DNA from 3 places in the Rhodoferax sp. WC2427 genome. Region 2 is predicted to be linked to each of the others. Evidence: predicted binding sites of a transcription regulator. Region 2 holds the regulator's gene; each other region holds the start of a gene.
The links. The regulator LexA, encoded in region 2, represses DNA repair genes until DNA is damaged. The targets are predictions, from matches to a motif close to ACTGTATNNNNATACAGT.
Positions count from the first base shown of each region.

Region 1: a site for LexA is predicted at 2,670-2,687, ahead of recA (recombinase RecA). Genes of this name have one in related genera too.
Region 3: a site for LexA is predicted at 3,705-3,722, ahead of imuA (translesion DNA synthesis-associated protein ImuA). Genes of this name have one in related genera too.

Region 1 covers NZ_CP162006.1:339,820-347,543, reverse strand. The annotation lists gene AB3G31_RS01615 (sugar ABC transporter permease) at 1-998, shown strand, start outside; gene recX (recombination regulator RecX) at 995-1,468, opposite strand; gene recA (recombinase RecA) at 1,523-2,617, opposite strand; gene AB3G31_RS01600 (MarR family winged helix-turn-helix transcriptional regulator) at 2,751-3,224, shown strand; gene AB3G31_RS01595 (response regulator transcription factor) at 3,249-3,923, shown strand; gene fusA (elongation factor G) at 4,317-6,311, shown strand; gene AB3G31_RS01585 (pyridoxamine 5'-phosphate oxidase family protein) at 6,402-7,061, opposite strand; gene AB3G31_RS01580 (PLP-dependent aminotransferase family protein) at 7,169-7,724, shown strand, end outside.
Region 2 covers NZ_CP162006.1:3,111,218-3,118,941, reverse strand. The annotation lists gene AB3G31_RS14700 (hypothetical protein) at 1-1,989, shown strand, start outside; gene AB3G31_RS14695 (D-2-hydroxyacid dehydrogenase family protein) at 2,137-3,144, opposite strand; gene AB3G31_RS14690 (hypothetical protein) at 3,327-3,710, opposite strand; gene lexA (transcriptional repressor LexA) at 3,877-4,542, opposite strand; gene AB3G31_RS14680 (asparaginase) at 4,636-5,637, shown strand; gene adk (adenylate kinase) at 5,686-6,342, opposite strand; gene kdsB (3-deoxy-manno-octulosonate cytidylyltransferase) at 6,436-7,191, opposite strand; gene AB3G31_RS14665 (Trm112 family protein) at 7,196-7,378, opposite strand; gene lpxK (tetraacyldisaccharide 4'-kinase) at 7,409-7,724, opposite strand, start outside.
Region 3 covers NZ_CP162006.1:3,585,859-3,593,582, forward strand. The annotation lists gene AB3G31_RS16705 (error-prone DNA polymerase) at 1-1,593, opposite strand, end outside; gene AB3G31_RS16710 (DNA polymerase Y family protein) at 1,598-2,923, opposite strand; gene imuA (translesion DNA synthesis-associated protein ImuA) at 2,865-3,590, opposite strand; gene AB3G31_RS16720 (thioesterase family protein) at 3,746-4,231, opposite strand; gene AB3G31_RS16725 (L-carnitine dehydrogenase) at 4,221-5,174, opposite strand; gene AB3G31_RS16730 (GDSL-type esterase/lipase family protein) at 5,184-5,801, opposite strand; gene AB3G31_RS16735 (3-keto-5-aminohexanoate cleavage protein) at 5,794-6,684, opposite strand; gene choX (choline ABC transporter substrate-binding protein) at 6,697-7,596, opposite strand.

The DNA.
Region 1 (7,724 bases), 2.0 Mb from region 2:
TCGGCATCATCTGCATCCTGATGGTCGGCGAGATCGACCTGTCGGTGGGCTCGGTCAGCGGCTTTGCATCGGCCATCGTCGGCGTGCTGTGGGTCAACCACGGCTGGCCGGTGGGCTGGGCGGTGGCGGCGGCAGTGGCCACGGGCGCGGTGATCGGCCTGGTCTACGCGCAGCTGTTCAACCGCTTTGGCATGCCCAGCTTTGTGTCCACGCTGGCCGGTCTGCTGGCCATTCTGGGTGCGCAGCTGTATGTGCTGGGCGGCACCGGCTCCATCAACCTGCCCTACGACTCGCCACTGGTGAACCTGGGCCAGTCGCTGTTCATGCCCGCCTGGGTGGCCTACGGCGTGGTGGCGATGGCCGGGCTGGTGATGGCGGTAGCGGGTGCCAAAACCGCCGCCCGCCGCCGCGCCGCCGGTCTGTCTGCCGAATCCATGGGCCGCCTGGTGCTGCGCACTGCCGTGCTCACCGTGGTGCTGGAGCTGATTGCGCTGTACTTCTACCAGGACCGGGGGATTCCGTGGATGTTTGGCATCTTCATCGCCCTGGTGGTGGGGCTGGACTACGCACTCACCCGCACCCAGTGGGGCCGCATGGTCCACGCCGTGGGCGGCAACCGCGAGGCGGCCCGCCGCGCCGGTATCAAGGTGCGCAGCATCTACGCCAGCGTGTTCGTGCTGTGCGCCTCGTTGGCCGCGTTTGGCGGCGTGATGGCCTCGGCCCGCCTGGCCTCGGCCAGCCAGCAGGCCGGTACGGGTGATGTGAATTTGAATGCGATTGCCGCTGCGGTGATTGGCGGCACCAGCCTGTTTGGCGGGCGCGGCAGTGCGTACTCGGCGCTGCTGGGGATCATCGTGATCCAGTCGATCTCCAGCGGGCTGACGCTGCTGGACTTGTCGTCGTCGCTGCGCTACATGATCACCGGTGCGGTGCTGGCGATTGCGGTGATCGTCGATTCCCTGGCCCGCCAATCCCGCGTATCCCACGGCAGGGCTTAGTCAAAGTCGTCATCCCCGCCCGCCACCACCTTGCGCACCACCTCGCCCGAGAAGCCCCGGGCCAGCAGAAAGCGCTGCTGCTTGCCACGGGCGGCGGCATCCAGCGGCGGGGTGCCGAACTTCTTGCGCCAGACCTCGCGGGCGCGGGCCAGCTCGGTGTCTTGCAGGCTGGCCACCGCGTCCAGCACCATGCCGGGGTCCAGGCCCTTGCTTTGCAGCTCTTGCCGGATGCGGGCCGTGCCCAGCTTGGCGGCACGCCGGTACAGCACCGAATCCACCACCCGCTGCTCGTTGATGAAGCCCTTGGCCTGGAGTTCGTCCAGCGCCTGGGCCAGGGTGCCGGGCACCTCCTCGTAGGGCGTCAGCTTGCGCTCCAGCTCAGCACGCGAGTGTTCGCGGCCACTGAGCAGGCGCAAGGCCCGGCCCTTGAGGCTGATGGGCACCAGGCCCTTGGACGGTGCGAAAGCCATTTGCTACAAACCTAATAGCTTGTCACGCTGATGGAATAAGCGCCAGAGCCCGATTTAAGCCTCAACCTTGGCCTTCTTGCCTTCTTTGGCGGGCTCGGCAGCCACCGGCACCAGCGGGATGCCCAGCGACTCGCGCACCTTGTTTTCAATCTCGATGGACAGGCCGGGGTTCTCGCGCAGAAATTCGCGGGCGTTGTCGCGGCCCTGGCCGATTTTCTCGCCCTGGTAGGCGTACCAGGCACCCGACTTTTCGATCACCTTGGCTTCCACGCCCATGTCGATGATTTCGCCCTGGCGGCTGATGCCCTCGCCAAACAAAATATCGAACTCGGCCGTCTTGAACGGGGGCGCCACCTTGTTCTTCACCACCTTGACCTTGGTCTCGTTGCCGATGGAGTCATCGCCCTTCTTGATGGTGCCGGTGCGGCGGATGTCCAGGCGCACCGAGGCGTAGAACTTCAGCGCGTTGCCGCCGGTGGTGGTCTCGGGCGAGCCGAACATCACGCCGATCTTCATGCGGATCTGGTTGATGAAGATGACCATGCAGTTGGCCTTCTTGATGTGGGCGGTGAGCTTGCGCAGCGCCTGGCTCATCAAGCGGGCTTGCAGGCCGGGCAGGCTGTCGCCCATTTCGCCTTCCAGCTCGGCCTTGGGGGTCAGAGCCGCCACCGAGTCGACCACGATCAGATCAACCGCGCCAGAGCGCACCAGCGAATCGACGATTTCCAGGGCCTGCTCGCCGGTGTCGGGCTGGCTGATCAGCATTTCTTGCAGGTTGACACCCAGGTTCTGGGCGTACTGGGTGTCGAGCGCGTGCTCGGCATCCACAAAGGCGCAGGTGCCGCCGAGCTTTTGCATTTCGGCGATGACCTGCAGGGTCAGCGTGGTCTTGCCGCTGGACTCGGGGCCGTAGATCTCGATGACGCGGCCACGGGGCAGGCCGCCCACGCCCAGCGCAATGTCCAGGCCCAGCGAACCGGTGGACACCACCTGGATGTCCTCAATGACTTCGCCCTCGCCCAGCCGCATGATGGTGCCTTTGCCAAACTGCTTTTCGATCTGCGCCAGCGCAGCTTGCAGGGCCTTGGCTTTTTCGGCCAGCGCGGCGGGGGTGGGGGCGACGGGAGGGGCTTTGGCGACGGCGTTCATGCGGCGGGTCTTTCAAAAAATGGAGGACGGGATTGCCTGCGGTTAACTACAGGCTGGATGCTTGAACAGTAGTTTACGGCGACACCATAGTTCTGCAATAGATTTTTTAGTCAGTTTGGCTTACTATCGAAAAATGTTGAATTTGACCGCCGAGCAAGGTTGGCGCGAAACCCATCTGGGCCGCTTGATGGCCGCCGCATTGCGCCGCTTCGATGCCCGCGTGCTGGAGCTGATGGCCCGCAATGTGGACGTGCCGCTGGCCCTGGGCAACCTGGCGGCGCGGGCGCAGGTGGGCGCGGCCCACATCCACATCACCCGGCACCTGCCGCTACAAGGCGCGCGGCTCACCGAGCTGGCCACCCAGGCAGGCATGAGCAAACAGGCCATGGGCGACCTGGTGGACCAGTGCGCCGCCTGGGGCATGGTGGCCCGCGAGCCCGACCCGCTGGACGCGCGGGCCCGGCGGGTGGTGTTTACCGCCACCGGGCTGGCCTGGCTGAAAGCCTTCCAGGACGCGGTGGCGCAGGCCGAGGACGAGTTCCACCAGGCCGTCGGCACCGAAGTAGCCACGGTGGTAGCGCTGGGTTTGGAAGCCTACGCGACATAATCGCGAAAAAACAAGGAGACACGCATGCGCATCCTCATTGCAGAAGACGACCAGGTACTAGCCGATGGCCTGCTGCGCGGCCTGCGCGCCTCGGGGGCGGCGGTGGACCACGTGGCCAGCGGCACCGAGGCCGATGCGGCGCTATTGACCAACCGCGAATTCGACCTGCTGATCCTCGACCTGGGCCTGCCGAAGATGCACGGCCTGGAGGTCTTAAAGCGCCTGCGCGCCCGCGGCTCGTCGCTGCCGGTGCTGATCTTGACGGCAGCCGACAGCGTGGAAGAGCGCGTCAAGGGCCTGGACTTTGGGGCCGACGACTACATGGCCAAGCCATTCTCCCTGCAGGAGCTGGAGGCCCGGGTGCGCGCCCTGGCGCGGCGCGGCGCGGGCGGGGCCAGCAGCAGCATCCAGCACGGCCCGCTGCTGTACGACCACGCCGGGCGCATGGCCAGCATCGACGGCAAGACACTGGAGCTGTCGGCCCGCGAACTGGGCCTGCTGGAGGTGCTGCTGCAGCGCGTGGGGCGGCTGGTGAGCAAGGAGCAGCTGATCGAGCGCCTGTGCGAATGGGGCGAAGAGGTCAGCGTCAACGCCATCGAGGTCTACATCTACCGCCTGCGCAAGAAAATCGAAAAAGGCCCGATCCGCATCGCCACCGTGCGCGGGCTGGGCTATTGCCTGGAAAAAATTGCGCCGTGAATGGCAGCCACTGGACAGTGCAGAGTTTAGTTTTTATAATCGACACCATGACATCGATAAACAAAGCATTGATCCTTTAGACACCTTCCGATTATTCGGAAGGCGCTGTGCCTTGCCGGAACGAACTCCCCCACCCCGGCAAAGATGTTTGACCGGGGTTTTTTGTTTTCTGGAGCCTGAAAGTTCTTATGCGTACCTATGACAAGCTGATCGCCACGATTCATCCGCACCAGTGGATGGTGGGCTTGCGCTCGTCCATTGGTGCGGCATCCATGGCGCAAGACATAACTCCCTAGCTGCGGGAATTTTTAAGGGCCTCACTCGGATGTGAGGCCTTTTGAAACCCTGGTCAGCAGCATGCGGGCCAGGGTTTTTGTCTTTAAGGAACATCGTATGACTACGAGAAAACTTCGCAATATTGGCATCATCGCCCACGTCGACGCGGGCAAAACCACGGTGAGTGAACGCATTTTGTTCACCACCGGCGAAATCCACCGCACCGGTGAAGTGCACGACGGCAATGCCACCATGGACTACGACCCGCAGGAGCGGGCGCGCGGCATCACCATCAACAGCGCCGCCACCACCGTGGCCTGGCGCGGCCACCAGATCAACCTGATCGACACGCCCGGCCACATCGATTTCAACATCGAGGTGAGCCGCTCGCTGCGCGTGCTGGACGGCGCGGTGGTGGTGTTTGACGGCGTGGCCGGGGTCGAGCCGCAGACCGAGACCAACTGGCGCCTGGCCGACGGTTACGGCGTGCCGCGCATTGCGCTGGTCAACAAGCTGGACCGCACCGGGGCCGACTTTGCCCGCGTGGTGGCCATGATCGCCGAGCGCCTGGCCGTCACCCCGCTGGTGCTGCAGCTGCCCATCGGCCAGGAGGCCGGGTTTGCAGGCGTGGTCGATCTGCTCAGCATGCAGGCCCTGTACTGGCCGCCCAACGACCGGGGCCAGCCTACGCTGACGCGCGCCGCCGTGCCCGCCGAGCTGCTAGCCGCCGCCGAAGCCGCCCGCCGCAGCCTGGTGGAGCTGGCCGTGGAGCAGGACGACGCAGCCCTCACCGCCTACCTGGACGGCCAAACCGTGCCGGAAGACGTGCTGCGCGCCTGCATCCGCAAGGGCACGCTGGCAGGGGCCTTTGTGCCCGTGCTGGCCGGGGCCGCGCTGAAGAACAAGGGCATCGAGCCCCTGCTCGACGCGGTGGTGGACTACCTGCCCGCCCCCGAAGACCGCCCGCTGGCGCTGCCGCCCGGTGACGGCTTTGCCGCACTGGTCTTCAAGGTGGTGCACGACGAGCACGGCACGCTGAGCTACCTGCGCGTCTACCGCGGCGAAGCCCATGCGGGCACCCCGGTGCTGAACACCCACACCGGCCAGCGCGAGCGGCTGTCGCGGGTGGTGCAAATGCACGCCGACCGCCGCGAAGAACTGGCGCTGGCCCAGGCGGGCGACATCGTGGCCGTGGCCGGTCTGAAAAACAGCAAGACCGGCCACACCCTGAGCGACCCGGCCCAGCCCGTGGTGCTGGAGGAAATCCACGCGCCCGAGCCGGTGCTGTCGATGGCGGTGGAGCCGCATTCGCGCGACGACCAGGACAGCTTCTCGCGCGGCCTGCACACCCTGGTGGACGAAGACCCCAGCCTGCGCCTGGGCCAGGACGGCGACACCGGCCAGACCCTGCTGTCTGGCGTGGGCGAACTGCAGCTGGAAGTGACGCTGGAAAAGCTGCGCAGCCGCTTCGGCGTGACCGTGCGCACCGGCCCACCGCAAGTGGCCCTGCGCGAAACCATCGCCCATGCGGCCCACGTGCGCTATCTGCACAAAAAGCAAAGCGGCGGCCCCGGCCAGTACGCCGAGGTGGCGCTGCGCGTGGAGCCCCTGGAGCGCGGTGCGGGCCTGCAGTTTGAGAGCGCCATCACCGGCGGGGCGATTCCGAAGGAATTTATCCCCAGCGTGGAGCAAGGCGTGCGCCGTGCCGCCCTGGCGGGTGTGCTGGCGGGCCACCCGGTGACCGATGTGCGGGTGGTGCTGGAAGACGGCAGCTTCCACGAGAAGGACTCGTCCACCCTGGCCTTCGAGGTGGCGGGCCTGCAGGCCTTCATGCAGGCCCAGCGCGAAGCCGGGCCGACGCTGCTGGAGCCGGTGATGGCGGTGGAAGTGACCACGCCCATGGACCATGTGGGCGACGTGATCGGCGACCTGAACCGCCGCCGCGGCCAGGTGCGCCACCAGGACCAGCGTGGCAACGCCGCCGTGGTGCAGGCCATGGTGCCGCTGCAAACGCTGTTTGGCTACATCGGCAGCCTGCGCGCCCTGACCGCGGGCCGGGCCAGCTACACCATGCAGCTGGACCACTACGCCGTGGCACCGCGGCAAGGCTGATGCCACGCTGAAAAGGGCGAACCCATGGGTTCGCCCTTTTTTTATACAAAATCGGTGCCTGGCGCTTATTGGATGAGCGTAAGCAGCTATTTAAACAATAGCAACCCCCTGCCACTGCTGCACATAGCCGGGCACGGTTCCCGGCCCCGGTGCGTCCACCACAGGCGCGGCACGGGTCTGTACCAGCGGCAGCACGCCGGTCCATACCGGAATGCCCATGTCCTCTGCGTCGTCCACAGGCGGGCCGGTGCGCAGCTTGCACACGGCCTCGTCCAGCGCGATGCGCATCACGGTGGTGGCGGCGAACTCCTTGTCGCTGCCCCGGCGGATCTCGGCGTTGCGGCCCGGCGCGACCTTGTCCATGAACGCGTCCATCGCGGCGCGCTTGTCGGCATCGGCCACCACCCGCTCGAACTGGCCGTAAATGACCGCCGAGCGGTAGTTCATCGAATGGTTGAAGGCCGAACGCGCCAGCACCAGCCCGTCCACATGGGTGATGGCCACGCAGGCCTGGGTGCCGCCCGCCAGCAGCTTGAGCAAACGCCCGCCGTTGGAGCCGTGGAGGTACAGGTGCTCGCCCGTGCGCCAGCAGGCGGTGGGGATGTTGTGCGTGCCCTTGTCGTCGGCAAAAGCCACGTGGCACACGTAGGCCGCGTCGAGGATGGCGTGCAGCGTGCTGCGCTGGTAGTCGGCGTTTTCGGCGATGCGGCGGATGCGGGTGCGGGCGGTGGGGGGCGCGGAGGCGGTCATGGCAAATATCCGGAAGCAGTGGAAAGTGTGCGCACTATAGGTTTGCCTGGCCCTACCGTTAGAGCCATAAACTAGGCATTTTTTAGAACCACCCAGAACCCACCCCTATGGACTACGCGCTGCTGTTGGCCCAGTACACCCAGGCCCACCCAGGCGGCCCGCGCCAGCAGCAGCTGCATGCCTGCCTGCGCTCGGCCATCCGCAGCGGCACCCTGGCCCCGGGCATACGGCTGCTGGCCACGCGGCAGCTGGCGGCCGACCTGGGCGTGGCGCGCAACACCGTGCTCTATGCCTACGCCCAGCTCGCCACCGAAGGCTATGTGCAGCCCGACCGGCGCGGCACCCGGGTGGCCGACCTGGTGCCCCGGCCGACCCCGGCGCGGGCCCTGCCTGCGGGCCCGTCGCCCGTGCTGTCGCGGCGCGCCCAGCCCGCCCCGCCCCGGCTGGAACCCCTACCCGAGGCGCACTGGATGGGCGCCTTCGTGCCCGGTGTGCCCGCGCTGGCCGACTTCCCGCTGGCGGCCTGGCGCAGGCAGGTCGACCATGCCTGGCGCAACCTGTCCACGGTGCAGCTCAACTACGGCGCACCGGCAGGCCAGCCGCTGCTGCGCGAAGCCATTGCCGCGCACCTGCGCGCCTCCCGCGGCGTGGTGTGCGACGCGC
Region 2 (7,724 bases):
CAGGGGGGACAGGATGCCGTGGTGCGGATCCGCGCGTCGGCTGCCGTGGACGAGCCGGTGGTGGGTGTGGTGCTGCGCTCCATTTGCAGCCAGAAAGCCTCGCGCCGCTACGATTTTTTACCCGACTTCCCAGTGGAAACGCGCGCAGCGGCGGTGCCCACCATCATTCCTGCAACCGTCACCGCGCCGACGGCAGCCCCGTCGCCCGTGGCCGATGGATCCGTGGCGGCCCCCGCACCAGTCGCCGCGCCTCGTCCGGCACCCATCCGCAACGCCAATCCCGTTCCGGTAGTGCGTGCTCCCCGGCCCGCACCGGTGTCCAAGCCGATTCTGGCCAGAGAGCCCAAGGAGCCCGTGGCGGTGGCGGTGCCGAAGCCGGTGGCGCCCAAGGTTGAACCCAAGGTCGAGGCCAAGGCCGAAGTACCGGACAACAAACCCCGCTTGAAGCTGGAGTCGCCCGAGACCCCCGATGAGCGGCTGGTCCAGCTCAAGCCCGCCAGCGATGTGGTTCTGGCCCCCACCGCAGACCTGCAAAAGCGCGAATCCGCTGCCGCCGCCTGGCGCGAGCTGAACAACCTGCCGGTGGAAAACCCCCAGGAAAAGCAGCGCCTCTTGGCCCTGGAGGCCGAGTCCAAGACCCTCAAGGCCCTGCTGGCCAAAAATGAAGCCGACTTCAAGCAGCGCCTGGACCGCCTGGAAAGCAACCGCTACGACGAAAGCTTTGTCTACAGCCTGCTTGGTTTGCTGCTGGCCGCCATTGCCGCCGCCGCCTTCTTCTGGAACCGCGCCCGCCAACGCGCCCCCTCGGTAACCACCGACTGGGCGCACCATGGCGAACCCAGTGCCGAAGAGCTGGGTCGTACACCGCCCATGAGCCGCCCGGCACCCCTGGCATCGCAACTACCACCCAACACCTTGCCAGGCCCCAACCACGATGCCGATGTGGACGAGTCGCTGTTTGACGACCTGAAAAAGCTGACCGCCGTGACCATGCCCGTCAAGCCGCTCACGCCCGTACCGCGCTCTGCCGTCACCGCCATGCCCGCACGCAGCATCTACCCAGACGATTTTCTGGACGTGCAGCAGCATGCCGACTTCTTTGTTTCATTGGGCCAGTACGACCAGGCCATCGAAGTGCTGAAAAAGAGCATCCACGACACGGCCGAATCCAGCCCCCTGGCCTACCTGGAGCTGCTGAAGATTTACCACACGCTGGGCCGACAGGCGGAATACCAGCAGCAGCGCGATGCTTTCAACCGCATCTTCAACAGCCATATTCCCGAGTTCCCTGCGTTTACCCGCGAGGGCCAGTCCCTGGAAGGCTACCCTGCGGTGTTGCGTAGCATCGAAAGCCAGTGGGGAACCCCCAAGGTGCTGGATTTCATCGAAGCCTGCCTGTTCCGCGACACCGCCACCGGGGCGGGTAAGCCCTTTGACCTGGCCGCCTACCGCGAACTGCTGCTGCTCTACGCCATGGCCCAGGGCACCGTGCGCCAGGCGGATGGCTCTGCGCACAGCCCGAAGACCCGGCCACGTACGGCAGCCGTTACCCGTCCGCAGGAGCTGGAGTTGGACATCTCCCAACCCGTGCCGCTGGAGGCTTCGGCCCCGCGCGAGACTTCGTTCACCCAGCCGATGTTGCTGATGTCGGAGATGGCCCCTCTGGAGAGCCAGGACACCCATCCGCAGCCGCTGGCACCTGCGCACCGTCCGCCGCTGGACCTGGATCTGGACCTGAATCTCGATTTCTCCAACTCCGAGTTGATGGCGATGCAGGAAATTCCCTCTGTGCCCGCCACTTTGCCCCCGGTGCCTGCGGCCCTGGACCTGGACTTCGACCTGGATCTAGACCTGGACCTGGCTGCGCCCGCACCGGTAGCGGCCCCCGTGCCAGCACCGCCAGCGATTCCGGTGGTGGACAGCAATATGCTGGAGTTCGACCTGTTCGACCCCAGTATTGAGGCCAAGATCTCGCCCAAGAAGACCTGATCCCTGGGCTGCAAGCGGGACTTGCAAAATCTATAAAAAACGGCCAAAAAACCATAGGTTTTTTGGCCGTTTGTGCTTGTCCTATAGACGCAGGCAGCTATCAAATTATTTTGAAAATAGAGAGCAATGCGCGCCTCTGGCGTACTGCTAGCGCCGTACCTGCAGGGCCGCAGGATTGATGATGTTGGTAGGTGTGCCCTTGATGAAGTTCAGCACATTGTCAAACGCCGCATTGAAGTACATCTCGTAGCTGTTTTGCTCCACGTAGCCGATGTGCGGGGTGCAGATGCAGTTCTCCAGCCGCAACAGGGCGTGGCCCTGCAAGATCGGCTCGCTCTCGAATACGTCGATGGCAGCCATGCCGGGGTGGCCGCGGTTCAAGCCCGCCAGCAGCGCGTCAGGCTCGATCAGCTCGGCCCGTGAAGTGTTGACCAACAGCGACGTGGGCTTCATGCGCGACAGGTCTTCCAGCGTGACGATGCCACGGGTTTCTTCGTTCAGCCGCAGGTGCAGCGACAGCACATCCGACTGCGCAAACAGGGCCTCCTTGCTGTCGACCACCTCCACCCCGTCGGCCAGGGCCCGGGTGCGCGAAGTCTCGCGGCCCCAGACCAGCACCTTCATGCCGAAAGCGCGGGCATAGGTGGTGACGATCTGGCCGATGCGGCCATAGCCCCAGATGCCCATGGTCTTGCCTTTGAGCACGGTACCCATGCCGAAATTGGGCGGCATGGACGCGGTCTTCATGCCCGATTGCTGCCAGACCCCGTGCTTGAGGTTGCTGATGTACTGGGGTAGCCGCCGGGACGAGGCCAAAATCAGCGCCCAGGTCAGCTCGGCCGGGGCCGTGGGGGAGCCCACGCCCTCGGCCACGGCAATGCCGCGCTCGGTGCAGGCGGTGACATCCACATGGGCACCGATGCGCCCGGTCTGGGCGATCATCTTCAGGCGCGGCAGCTTTTCGATCACCGCCCGGTTGAGCTGGGTGCGCTCGCGGATGAGTACGATGATGTCGGCATCCTTGAGGCGCACCGACAACTGGCCCAGGCCTTTGACGGTGTTGGTATAGACCTTGGCAGCAAAGGGTTCCAGCTTGGTGGCGCATTCGAGTTTGCGCACGGCATCTTGGTAGTCGTCGAGGATCACAATGTTCATCCCCTGATTGTGCCTTGGTGCCGGTGCCTGTTGCCTGAATTGCTGCAACGGCGCAATGGTTGCATGGCGGCCGTTACCATCGGCCCGCCGCGGCGGCACCACCGGTGTGGCCGGGCCATTAGCAGGCTAACGGCAGGTTATCGGCAGGCCCATGGTTGGCCGGTGGCAGGGTGGTGGACGGCCTACTGCAGCAGTTCGCCGTTGCGGGGAGCGGACTCCAGCGCCGCCATACGGTCCAGCTCGGCGCAGACATCGGCCATGCGGCCCGAGATGCGCATGCGTCCGGCGCTGGCCGCCGACTGCGGCGTGTCGATGACCCGGAGCACCCGCACCGGGCGGCGGGGCGTGGCAGGCGGCGGGGCGCTGCAGCCGGGGCGGGCCGCCCAGGCGGGTGCCGGGTTGGGGTGGTTGTTGCAGCTAGGGGCCCAGACCATGGCCGGACGCGCTGCCTGGGGCGCGCGCGTGCTGCGCTGGGTGCCTGCGGTGGGCGTACTGGCAGTGAGCCAGCCCATCAGACCTTGGAACGAGCCCAGTAAACCCGTAGGCGAAAACGATGCGATTCCCATAGGACCTCCCCAACAAGCGGTGTTGAATACGGACGAAGCGGTGGCAATAACCGCGAACTAACGCGGAAAAAACGCGGGTAGTGGATGCTGCGGGGGCTTCCCACAGGCTGCTGCGCTTTACATGAACTTACGTTTGGCGCAGCAGGGCGCCGTGGCTGGGACGCCGCTACACCAGCAAGGTGTTGCGGATGAGCCCGACCGCCAGGCCTTCGATGGCGAAGTTTTCTTCCGGGTCGACCACGATGGTGGGGTAGTCGGGGTTTTCCGGCAGCAGCTCGATGAGGTTTTTGGTACGGCGGTAGCGTTTGACGGTCACGTCGTCGCCCAGGCGGGCCACCACGATCTGGCCATTCTTGGCGTCGGTGGCCGATTGCACGGCCAGCAGGTCGCCGTCGAGGATGCCGATGTCGCGCATGGACATGCCGCGCACCTTGAGCAGGTAATCGGGCTTGTGGCGGAACATGCTGGCTTCAACGTGGTAGGTTTGGTCTACGTGTTCCTGCGCCAAAATCGGGGAACCGGCGGCCACCCGGCCGATCAGGGGCAGGGCCAGCTGGGTGAGCACGTTGTGCAGGCGCGACTCGTTGATGGAGCGCAGGGTGTCGCTCTTGAGGCGGATGCCGCGCGAGGTGCCGCTGACCAGCTCAATCGCGCCTTTGCGGGCCAGGGCCTGCAGGTGCTCTTCGGCGGCGTTGGCCGACTTGAAGCCCAGAGTGTTGGCGATTTCGGCGCGGGTGGGGGGCGCGCCGGTACGGGCGATGGCGGACTGGATCAATTCCAGAATCTGCTGCTGGCGGGCGGTGAGTTTGGCGGGAAACAAGGGCAGATCCATGGGGTGACTCCTAGGCGGGACCGAAGTGTTGGGCTGTTTTAATATCCAGTGACTGTATTTTTAACCAGTTTTTGAAAGTTTGCAAGCATGGCCGTGAATTCAAGTTCTTCCAGGATCGTGGTGCTGGGCACCGGCGGCACGATTGCCGGCCGCGCCAGTCGCGCGGGCGATAACCTGGGCTATACCGCGGGCGAAGTGGGTGTGGCGCAGCTGCTGGAGTCGCTGGGCGGCTTTGCCGACGCGGTGGAGCTGGTGGCCGAGCAGGTGGCCCAGGTGGACAGCAAGGACATGGGTTTTGGCCTGTGGCAGCAGCTGGCGGCGCGCTGCGCGCACTGGCTGGCGCAGGAGGATGTGGTGGGCATCGTCATCACCCACGGCACCGATACGCTGGAGGAAACCGCGTACTTTTTGCAGGCGGTGCTGGACCCGGCCAAGCCGGTGGTGCTGACCTGCGCCATGCGCCCGGCCACGGCCCTGGTGCCCGACGGGCCGCAGAATCTGCTGGATGCCGTGGCGGTGGCCACCACCCCGGGCGCACGCGGCGTGGTGGCCGTGTGCGCGGGCAAGGTCCATAGCGCGCGCGATGTGCAGAAGGTGCACAGCTACCAGGTGGATGCGTTCGCCTCGGGCGACGCGGGCCTGGTCGGGTTGGTGGAAGAGGGCCGGGTGCGGCTGTTGCGGCCCTGGCCTTCGGTGGTGGATTTTTATGAGGGAAATATGCCTCCAGCGCTTATTCAATCAGCGCAAGCAGCTATCAAAAGTGTAGTTTTGGGTGGTCTGCCTGCCAGCGGCTGGCCACGGGTGGAGATCGTGTTGAACTACGCCGGGGCCAGCGGCTGGCTGGTGGAAGCGCTGGTGGCGCAGGGGGTGCAGGGCCTGGTGGTGGCCGGCACGGGCAATGGCACGGTGCATGCCGCGCTTGAGGCGGCCTTGCTGCGGGCCATGGCGCAGGGGGTGCGGGTGGTGCGCTCCACGCGCTGTGTGTTTGGCCGGGTGCTGGGATGGGGGGCGGATGCGATTCCCGACGCGCAGGGCTTGTCGCCCGTCAAGGCGCGGATTGCGCTGCTGTTGGAGCTGCTGGCTCTGCGGGCGTAAAAAAGCCGCCTGGCGCAGGCCAGGCGGCTTTCAAGAGGGTTTGCGGGCCTAGGCGGCCAACGCGGCAAAGGCCCGGGCCGTGATGTCTTCGACGCTGCCGGTGCCGCTGATGGCGCGGTACTTGGGGGCGGCGTTGGGCTCGTTGCGGGCCCAGCTGGAGTAGTAGTCGACCAGCGGGCGGGTTTGGGCGCTGTACACCTCGAGCCGCTTGCGCACGGTTTCTTCCTGGTCGTCGGGGCGCTGCACCAGCGGTTCGCCGGTCACGTCGTCAATGCCTTCGACCTTGGGCGGGTTGAACTTGACGTGGTAGGTACGGCCCGAGGCGGGGTGCGAGCGGCGGCCGCTCATACGTTCGATGATGGCCTCGAAGGGCACGTCGATTTCCAGCACGTAGTCGAGCTTGACCCCAGCGGCCTTCATGGCATCGGCCTGGGGCAGGGTGCGGGGGAAGCCGTCGAACAGGCAGCCATTGGCGCAGTCGGGCTGGGTCAGGCGTTCCTTGACCAGGTTGATGATCAGGTCGTCGCTGACCAGGCCACCGGACTTCATCACCGCGTCGGCCTGCAGGCCCAGGGGCGTGCCAGCCTTGACGGCTGCGCGCAGCATGTCACCGGTAGAGATTTGCGGGATGCCGTATTTCTGGCAGATAAAAGTGGCTTGCGTGCCTTTGCCGGCACCAGGTGCACCCAACAAAATCAGTCTCATGGAAAAGTCCTCGAAGTGTTTAAAACTGCGCGGCGCTGCTGGCCCACATGTGCTAGCCGCAGCGCTTCATTGCGCGTGAGGATACCAGAGGCTTTAGTACAGTTTGCTTACACGCTCGAGGTCTTCCGGCGTGTCCACACCTGCGCCTGGCGCGTGTGCGCTTGTGTGCACGGCGATGCGGTAGCCGTGCCATTGGGCGCGCAGCTGTTCCAGGGCTTCGCTGACCTCGATCGGGGCCTGTGGCAGGGTCGGAAACAGGCGCAAAAAACCGGCGCGGTAAGCGTAAATCCCTATGTGGCGCAGCGGGGCCGGGCTGGGCAGGCTCTGGAAACTTTTGTCGGCCGTGGCCCCGTCGCGCCACCACGGGATGGGCGCGCGGCTGAAGTACAGGGCGTACTGCTGTGCGTCCAGCACCACCTTGACCACGTTGGGGTTGGTGAAGTCGGCCAGGCTGGGGATGGCGTGGGCAGCGGTGGCCATGCTGGCACCGGGGCGCTGCTCCAGCAGGGTGGCCACGTCGTTGATCAGCCCGGGGTCGATCAGGGGTTCGTCGCCTTGCACATTGACCACCAGGTCATCGCCATCCAGCCCCAGCAGGGTGCAGGCCTCGGCCAGGCGGTCGCTGCCGGAGGGGTGGTCGGCGCGGGTCAGCACGGCTTCGATGCCATGGGCGGCGCAGGCTTCCAGGATGGCGGCACTGTCGGTGACCACCACGGTGCGCCGGGCCAGGGACAGGCTGGCGCGCTGGGCGGTGCGGACCACCATGGGCACGCCGCCCAGCAGGGCCAGCGGCTTGTTGGGCAGGCGGGTGGACGCCAGCCGGGCGGGGATCAGGACGGTGAAGCGCATGGGTTTACAGGCCGAGTTCTTCGTCGCTCAGGGTGCGGGCTTCGTTCTCCAGCAGCACGGGGATGCCGTCGCGCACCGGGTAGGCCAGGCGGGCGCTGCGCGAAGTGAGCTCTTGGCGTTCGCGGTCGTATTGCAGCGGGCCCTTGGTCACGGGGCAGACCAGCAGTTCCAGAAGTTTGCTATCCATGGGGAAATCTCAGTCGGTGTGGGGTGTGGATCATAGCCACGGATGGACGCGCTGGTCGAGTGCGGCCCAGAAGCCCGCGTCGATCGCCAGCACCAGGGGCACGGCCAGCGCATCGGGTTGGTGCTGCCAGAGTTTGACCGCATCTTTTTCGGTACAAATCACGGCTTTGTGCTTATCAGATGGGCGTGACCAGCTATCAAAATTGTAGTGATCCGGCAAAGCCCGGGTTTCTTCCAGCGAAAGGCCTGCGGCACGCAGCATGCTGAAAAAGCTCTCCGGCTGTGCAACGGCGGCCACGGCCAGCACCGGGGAGCCGCGCAGGGTGGCCAGCGGGACGCGGGTGCCG
Region 3 (7,724 bases), 470 kb from region 2:
GGCATCCAGGTCGTCCTTGTCCCATTCGATCACGGTGCGGTTGGGCATGGCAGCGTTTTCGATGGGCACCATACGCGCCAGCGGGCCCTGGGTGAGCACAAAGCCCCCGGTGTGCTGGGATAGGTGGCGCGGAAAGCCCAGCAAGGCCGTGGTCAGCTCCAGCAGTTGCTGCACCGCCAGGTCGTCCAGGCGCAGGCCCGCTTCCTGCAGCCGCACGGGGTCCACGGTCTGGCCATCCCACCAGTGGTGGCCCTTGGCCAGCAGTTCCAGGGTCTCCAGCGGGAACCCCAGCGCCTTGCCCACGTCCCGGATGGCCGATTTGGGTCGGTAGCAGATGACCACGCCGGTCAGTGCCGCGCGGTCCCGACCGTATTTGGCGTACAGGTACTGCAGCACCTCTTCACGCCGCTCGTGCTCGAAGTCGATATCGATGTCGGGCGGCTCGTTGCGCTCGCGGCTGATGAAGCGCTCAAACAGCATGCGCATGCGCGCCGGGTCCACCTCGGTCACCCCCAGGCAGTAGCAAACCACGGAGTTGGCCGCCGACCCCCGGCCCTGGCAGAGGATGTGCTGGCTGCGGGCGAAACGCACGATGTCGTAGACAGTGAGAAAGTAGTGTTCGAAGCGCAGATCGCCAATGAGTGCCAGCTCGTGCTCGATCTGCTCCTGCTCTTTGGCGGCCATGCCCTGCGGCCAGCGCCGCCCTGCCCCCTCGTAGGTGATGCGGCGCAGATACCCCATAGGCGTTTCGCCCGGCGGCACCACTTCGTCCGGGTACCGGTAGCGCAACTCGTCCAGAGAAAAGTCGCAGCGGGCGGCCACTTGCAGGGTCTCCATCAGCAGGTCCGGGGGGTAGGTCTGGGCCAGGCGCAGCCGGGTGCGCAAATGCCGCTCTGCATTGGGCTGCAGGGCCAGGCCGCAGGCGGTCAGGGGTTGGCCGATCCGGGTGGCGGTAAGTACATCCTGCAGCGGCTTGCGGGAGCGCACATGCATGTGCACGTCCCCGGCGGCGACCAGCGCAATGGCGGTGAGCGCGCTGACCTGGCGCAGCTGGTGCAGCCACATCTCGTCGCCCAGCACGCGCAGCATCTGCACCGCCAGCCAGCAGCGGCCGGTAAAGGCACCGAGCAGCCAGCGGGCCACGGATTCCAGCTGCGCGCCAGTGGAGCGCCGGTCCGGTGCGGCCAGCACCACGCAGTCGGCCAGGGCCTGCGGGGCGATGGCATCGCGGCTGAGGTGGTACGTGCCCTTGTGCGCCGACCGGCGCAGCCCGGTGATGAACTCGCACAGATTGCCGTAACCGTTGAGGTTGCAGGCCAGCACGATGAAGGTGAACGGCGCCTCGCCATCGACCTGGAACTGGCTGCCCACCAGCAATGGCAGGCCCTGCTCCTTGGCGGCCACGTGGGCGCGCACGATACCCGCCATGGAACACTCGTCGGTGACCGCCAGGGCGGCATAGCCCAGTTTTTTGGCCCGTTCCACCAGCTCGTCGGGTTGGCTGGCACCGCGCAGAAAAGAGAAATTACTCAGGCACCACAGCTCGGCATAGGCCGGAATGGTCGATGGAACGGTCGGTCGGTCGGACAACATGGCTTCAGGCGAACATGCCGTGCAGGAACCAGGCGGTGTCCTCGTCGGCCAGCCGGGTCTGGTAGATCCATAGCACCCCGGCGTGTGCGCTCAGGGCGACCCAGTAGTCGCGCACCACGGTCTGGGCATGGGTGCCCGTCTCATCGCTGAGCCGGTGCCACCAGCCGCCTTCGACCCGGTGCGGGCCCGACAGCAACTGCAGCAAACCCTGGTACAGCGGCCGATGGTCCTGCACCGCCAAGGGCAAGGGCTGCAGCAGTACAAAGCTGGGCTGGGGCAGCGTGTACGGCGCCGGAGAGGTGGCAGCGCTCTTGCGTGGCAGCGGTGCCGGGGCCGGTTGCCAGTGGACGGTCCACTCCAGGCGGTGGTCTTCCTGCAGCACCGGGCGCAGCACCCGCTGCGGCCCCAGCCGGGCGGCAATGCGCTCCAGCACCAGGGCCAGCGACTCGCCGTCTTGCTGGCTGTCGGGCAGCAAGGAGGCGGTGGGCGCTTCAAAGGCCCGCACCTCCACGGCCAGCAGCTCAAGATCCCCCACCGGGGCCAGCAACTGCACTTTGGCCAGGTTTTCTGCGAGCAACCGTGCCAGGTGCTCGACGCTGCGGGTGGGCTCTGCGGTGCGGATGGTGAGTTCACCACCGTCACCGGCGGTTTTGGAGCGCATGGCATCGTGGCACCAGCGCAGGGTGACGGCCGTGACACCGCAGCGCCGGGCTGCCAGCCAGCCGCACAGCTGCAGCAGCAGGCGGCGTGCACCGAACAGAATGGCCGGGGCATGCTCGACCCGCGACATCAGCTCCAGCCGGGCATGGAACTGCTCGGGCAGCGCCACCCAGGCATGGGCACAGGGGCGCAGGCCATAGGCCTGGTCCAGGGCCACCAGCAACTCCTTGTCGAAGCGGCGGCTGAGCCCGCCGCGTGGCAGCGCCCGGACCTGGCCCAGGGTGGTGCAGCCCAGGCGCGCCAGCATCGGCGCATGGGCCGCCACCGCCGCCAAAGATGCCAGCGGCAGGGCATCCAGCAGCACCGCCAGCGGCTGGGCAAAGCCGTTGCGCACGCCGCAGCGCGCCAGGGCCAGCGCCGCCAGGCTGGTGGGGGCCCAGGCCAGAAAAGCCACGCCCAGCGCCGCAGATTCCGTACGCACCTGCGCCGCCAGCGCGCGCCTGCCGCCAAACAGGCGCTCGCTGCCCTCCACTTCCATCAGCACGGCGGCTTCCAGCACGGCCACGCGGGGGGTGAATTGCAGACACCACACCGCCAGACCCTGCAGCGCCTCAGTGCGGGGCGGGTTGGGGGGTGGGGGTGCTTCGGGGAGCAAGGCGGCCCACAGCATGGGAACTTTCGCGGGGAAGAAAAAACTGGCTGGGGCGCAGCAGGCGCGGTGTCAGCACCGACGCCAGCCCACCGGGCACCGAGGGCAGCGTGACCTGCCCCGCGTGCACCGGGCCGCGGCGCTTGAACACCTGCACGCGCAACGCCCAGTCCAGGCCCAGGCTGGCATGCACCCGCAGCGGGGCCGCCGAGGCTTCATGCTGCGCGGCTTCGGGGCGGCACAGGAACACCAGGCCCGCACAGCTTTGCGCGCACACCTGCAGGCGGCGGATCTGCTCTTGCCGCGCCTGCGGCACCCAGGCCACCAGGGCACCGGCCGAGCCAGATTTGATGAGCTGCTCGGTCACCCACAGCCGTTCTGCGGGGGTATCGGCCTGGATCCACACCAGTTGGCGCGGGTCCAGCCCCGCATGTACCAGGCCCGGCAGGTGCGGCTGCCGGGGCGGGGCCACCACCACCACCTGGCCGCCCCGGGCCACCACCTGGCGCAGCGCTGGCCCCAGCAGCCGCCATTCCAATACCGCCGGTTGCGGACTCAGCACCTCGGCCAGCGCATGGCAGGGCCAGCCGCCGCCGGGCAGTTCCTGGTCCAGCAGTGCCCACCCGGATGAAACCACCGAGGCCACGGGCGTGCCCAGCTCGGAACCACGCCAGACCGCCGCCGCCACAGCGGGAGGCAGCTGGCCGAGCCCCCGTGGGGGACTTGGGAGACGTGGAGTTGGCACGGGCGCTGCGGGGAGCGCTTCGTACCATGCGGGTTGGGCTTGCATGGGCGTCAATATACTGTTTATACGTACAGTATACGCACATCACCCCAACCCCGCTAGCTCGTAGGCCGTGCTCCGGGCAGTTGCATCACCTTCCCCACCAGGGCGGGCACGGGCAGTGCATGGTGTGCCGCCGCGATGCGCTGCACCCGGGCCAGCACCTCGGCGGGAAAGGCCGCCGAACGGGGGCCACGCATGTCCACATGCAGCAGCATCTGCTCGCACACCGCCACCGGCTCCGCCTGGCCCGGCAACAGCAGCTGCAGAAAAATATGCAACCGCTTGGCGTCCAAGCCCAGCACCTGCAGTTGCACCTGCACTTCGGCCCCCAGCTTCACCTCGTGCAGGTAGTGGATATGGCTTTCCAGCGTGAACAGGCTGCCGTGGGTGCGGGCGCGGCCCGCGGCATCCAGGCCGATCTGGTCCATCAGTGCGTCGGTGGCGTAGCTACAAATCAGCCCGTAGTAGGCATCGCGCAGGTGGCCGTTGTAGTCCACCCATTCGGGCGGCACTTTGGCGATGTACAGGGGGTCAGATGCCATGGCGGGCTTTGGCGGCTTCCACGGCGGCCATCACGCTCTGGATGGCATCGTCGCGGTAGCGCTCCAGTTGCTTGATGCTGTGGGTGCCGAGCTGGGCAGTGGTGCCCTCCACCACGCTGTCGATCAGCGCATCGGTGAGTTTAGGCGCCACCAGCTTGGTCCAGGGCAGCTCCAGGGCCGGGCCAAACTGCGCCATGAAATGCCGCATGCCCGCATCGCCCCCTGCCAGGGTGTAGGTCAGGAACGTGCCCATGAAGGACCAGCGGATGCCTGCGCCATAGCGGATGGCATCGTCGATCTCGCCGGTAGTGGCCACGCCGTCGTTGACCAGGTGCAGGGCCTCGCGCCACACGGCCTCCAGCAGGCGGTCGGCGATGAATCCGGGGATTTCCTTGCGTACATGCAGGGGCCGCATGCCAAGTGCGCTATAGATTTTGATAGCCGCGGCAATGGCTTCGGCGGAGGTCTTTTCGCCGCCCACCACTTCCACCAGGGGCAGCAAGTACACCGGGTTGAACGGGTGACCGACCACGCAGCGCTCGGGGTGAGTGGCACTGGCGTAAAAGTCGGTGGGCAACAGGCCGGAGGTGGACGAGGCGATGATGGCATCGGGCCGGGCGGCCGCGCTGATCTGCGCGTGCAGCGACAGCTTGAGGTCTTGCCGCTCGGGGGCGCTTTCCTGGATGAAGTCGGCGTGCTGCACGCATTCGGCGATGGTGGCGACAAAACGCAGGCGCTCCATGGAAGCCCCTGCCGCCAAACCTTGCCGCTCCAGCGCAGGCCAGGCATTGGCCACGTTGGCGCGCAGTTGCTGCTCGGCCCCGGCAGCCGGGTCCCAGGCGACGACATCCAGCCCGTGGGCCAGTGCGCGTGCGACCCAGCCGCTGCCGATAACGCCTACGCCCAGGGCGGCGAAAGTCTTGATGTGGGTGGTGATGGTCATGGTGAAAGCTTAAAGAGTTGTTAATGAGTTGAACCACCAGGCGGGCCAGGCCAGCACCTGGTCGGCCACCAGTTGGTAGCCCGCCGCCCCCGGATGGCAGCCGTCGCTGGCGGCCACGTCGGCCCGCCAGAGTGCGCTGTCGGCCAAGAATCGGGCCACCGGCATATACGGCACGCCCAGGGCCCGGGCGCGGTCGGCGTACAGCGGGCACAGGTCCAGGATGCGGGCATCCTGCGCCGCCTCGCCCACCGGGAACGGGCCCAGCACCACGGTGGGGTGCAGCGCCTGGGCCGTGGAGACGATGCGGGTAAAGCATTCCACACTCTGCGCCACCGGCACCCGCAAGCCGTCGTCCTGCGGGGTCATGTCGTTGGCACCGAATGAAAACACCAGGTATTTATGGCACTGCACCTGCAGGCGCACTGCCGACTCGGCCTGCCAGCGCGCCGCGATGCCCTGGCTGGTATCGCCGCGGATGCCCAGGTTATGGGCGGTCACCGCATAGCCCCGGTTCCACGCAGCGGCACTGACACGGCCCGGCCAACCCAGGCAGGTCGGGTCGCTGGTGCCCTGCGTCATCGAATCGCCGACGAAGCAAATGCGGTGGTCGTTGATCAGATCAGCCACGCTTTTTCAGGCCCAGCTTCTGGCGTCCTTCTTCCGGGGTGAGCGTGCGCGCACCCATCATGCTGATGATGCTGCGGGCCCGCTCCACCAGCGATCCGTTGCTGGCGGGCACGCCCTTGTCCAGCCAGAGGTTGTCTTCCAGCCCCACGCGCACATTGCCGCCCAGCAGCACGGCCTGCGCCACCATGGGCATCTGCATGCGCCCAATGCCAAAGCCAGCCCAGGTGGCACCCGGCGGCATGTTGTCGGCCATGGCTTTCATGGTGGTGGTGTCGGCAGGCGCACCCCAGGGGATGCCCAGGCAGACCTGGAACAGCGGCGCGTCGCCCAGCAGGCCTTCTTTCAGCATCTGCTTGGCAAACCACAGGTGGCCGGTGTCGAACACCTCCAGCTCGGCTTTCACGCCCAGCTCCAGAATGCGCTTGGCACCGGCGCGTAACTGGGCAGGGGTGGACACGTAGATGTAGTCGCCGTCGCCAAAATTCAGCGTGCCGCAGTCCAGCGTGCAAATTTCGGGCAGTAACTCTTCGATGTGGATCAGCCGGGCCAGCCCGCCAACCAGGTCGGTGCCGGGGCCGAACTGCATGGGGTTTTCGCCCGCGCCGATTTCCAGGTCGCCGCCCATGCCGGCCGTCAGGTTCAGCACCATGTCCACGCCGCTGGAGCGGATACGGTCCACCAGCTCGCGGTACAGCGCCGGGTCGCGGCTGCCTTTGCCAGTGGCCGGGTCGCGCACATGGCAGTGCACTACGGTGGCCCCGGCTTTGGCGGCCTCTACCGCGGCTTCGGCGATCTGCTTGGGGGTGACGGGAATGGCCGGGTGGCGGCCAACGGTGTCGCCCGCGCCGGTCACGGCACAGGTCAGGATGACATCATGGTTCATGTGTGGCTTTCTTTATAGACCGAGGGACGTGCGCACGGCGGGCAGGCCGTCTTTGCCGTCATAGGTTTTAACGCCCGCCAGCCATTGGGTCAGCAGCTCGGGGTTTTGCTTCAAGAAGGCTTTGGCGGCGGTGGCGGGCAGGACCTTGGCCATGATGGGCACCATCAGGCGGTTTTCCACATCGGTGCTGAAAACCAGGTTGGACACCAGCTTGCCTGCGTTCGGGCAGCGCTCCTGGAAGTCGGTGGCCACCAGGGTTTTGACCGAGGCCTCGCCAAAGTTGGGCCCAAAGTAGGCGTCACCGCCGGTCAGGTAGTTCAGCTTCATCTGGATGTTCATGGGGTGCGGCTCCCAGCCCAGAAACACCACCATCTTCTTCTGCCGAATGGCGCGCTGCACCTCGGCCAGCATGCCGGCCTCGCTGGACTGCACCAGCTTGAAGCCGCCCAGGCCCAGCTCGTTCTTGTCGATCATCTGCTGCACCTTGGCATTGGCGCTGCTACCGGCTTCGATGCCGAAAATCTTGCCGTCCAGCTCCTTCTGGAACTTGGCAATGTCGGCAAAGCTCTTCAGACCCGCCTCGGCTACATAGGCGGGAACCGCCAGGGTGGCCTTGGCACCGCTGAGGTTGGGGGTGGGCAGCACCACCAGGCTTTTGGCCTTGGCCAGCGGATCGACCATGCCGTCTTGCATGGGGCTCCAGTAGCCCAGCGACACGTCGATCTGCTTGCTCTTCAAGCCCGCAAAAGAGATGGGCACCGAGGCGATGGTGGTGCTGGGGCTGTAGCCCAGGCCTTCAAAAACTGTGGTGGCCAGCGCGGTGGTGGCGGTGATGTCGCTCCAGCCGATATCCACAAAACGGATCTTCTTGCAGCTTTCGGCATCCTGGGCCATCGCAGGCACCACGCACATCGCCGCCACCGCCAACCCCACACCCTGGAGCAATTTCTTCATCATGTTTCCTTTGGAATAAACACCGCAAACAGCGCCCACCGCCTTGCGATGGAAGGAATTTACCGGGGGGACCCCTCAAAAAACGA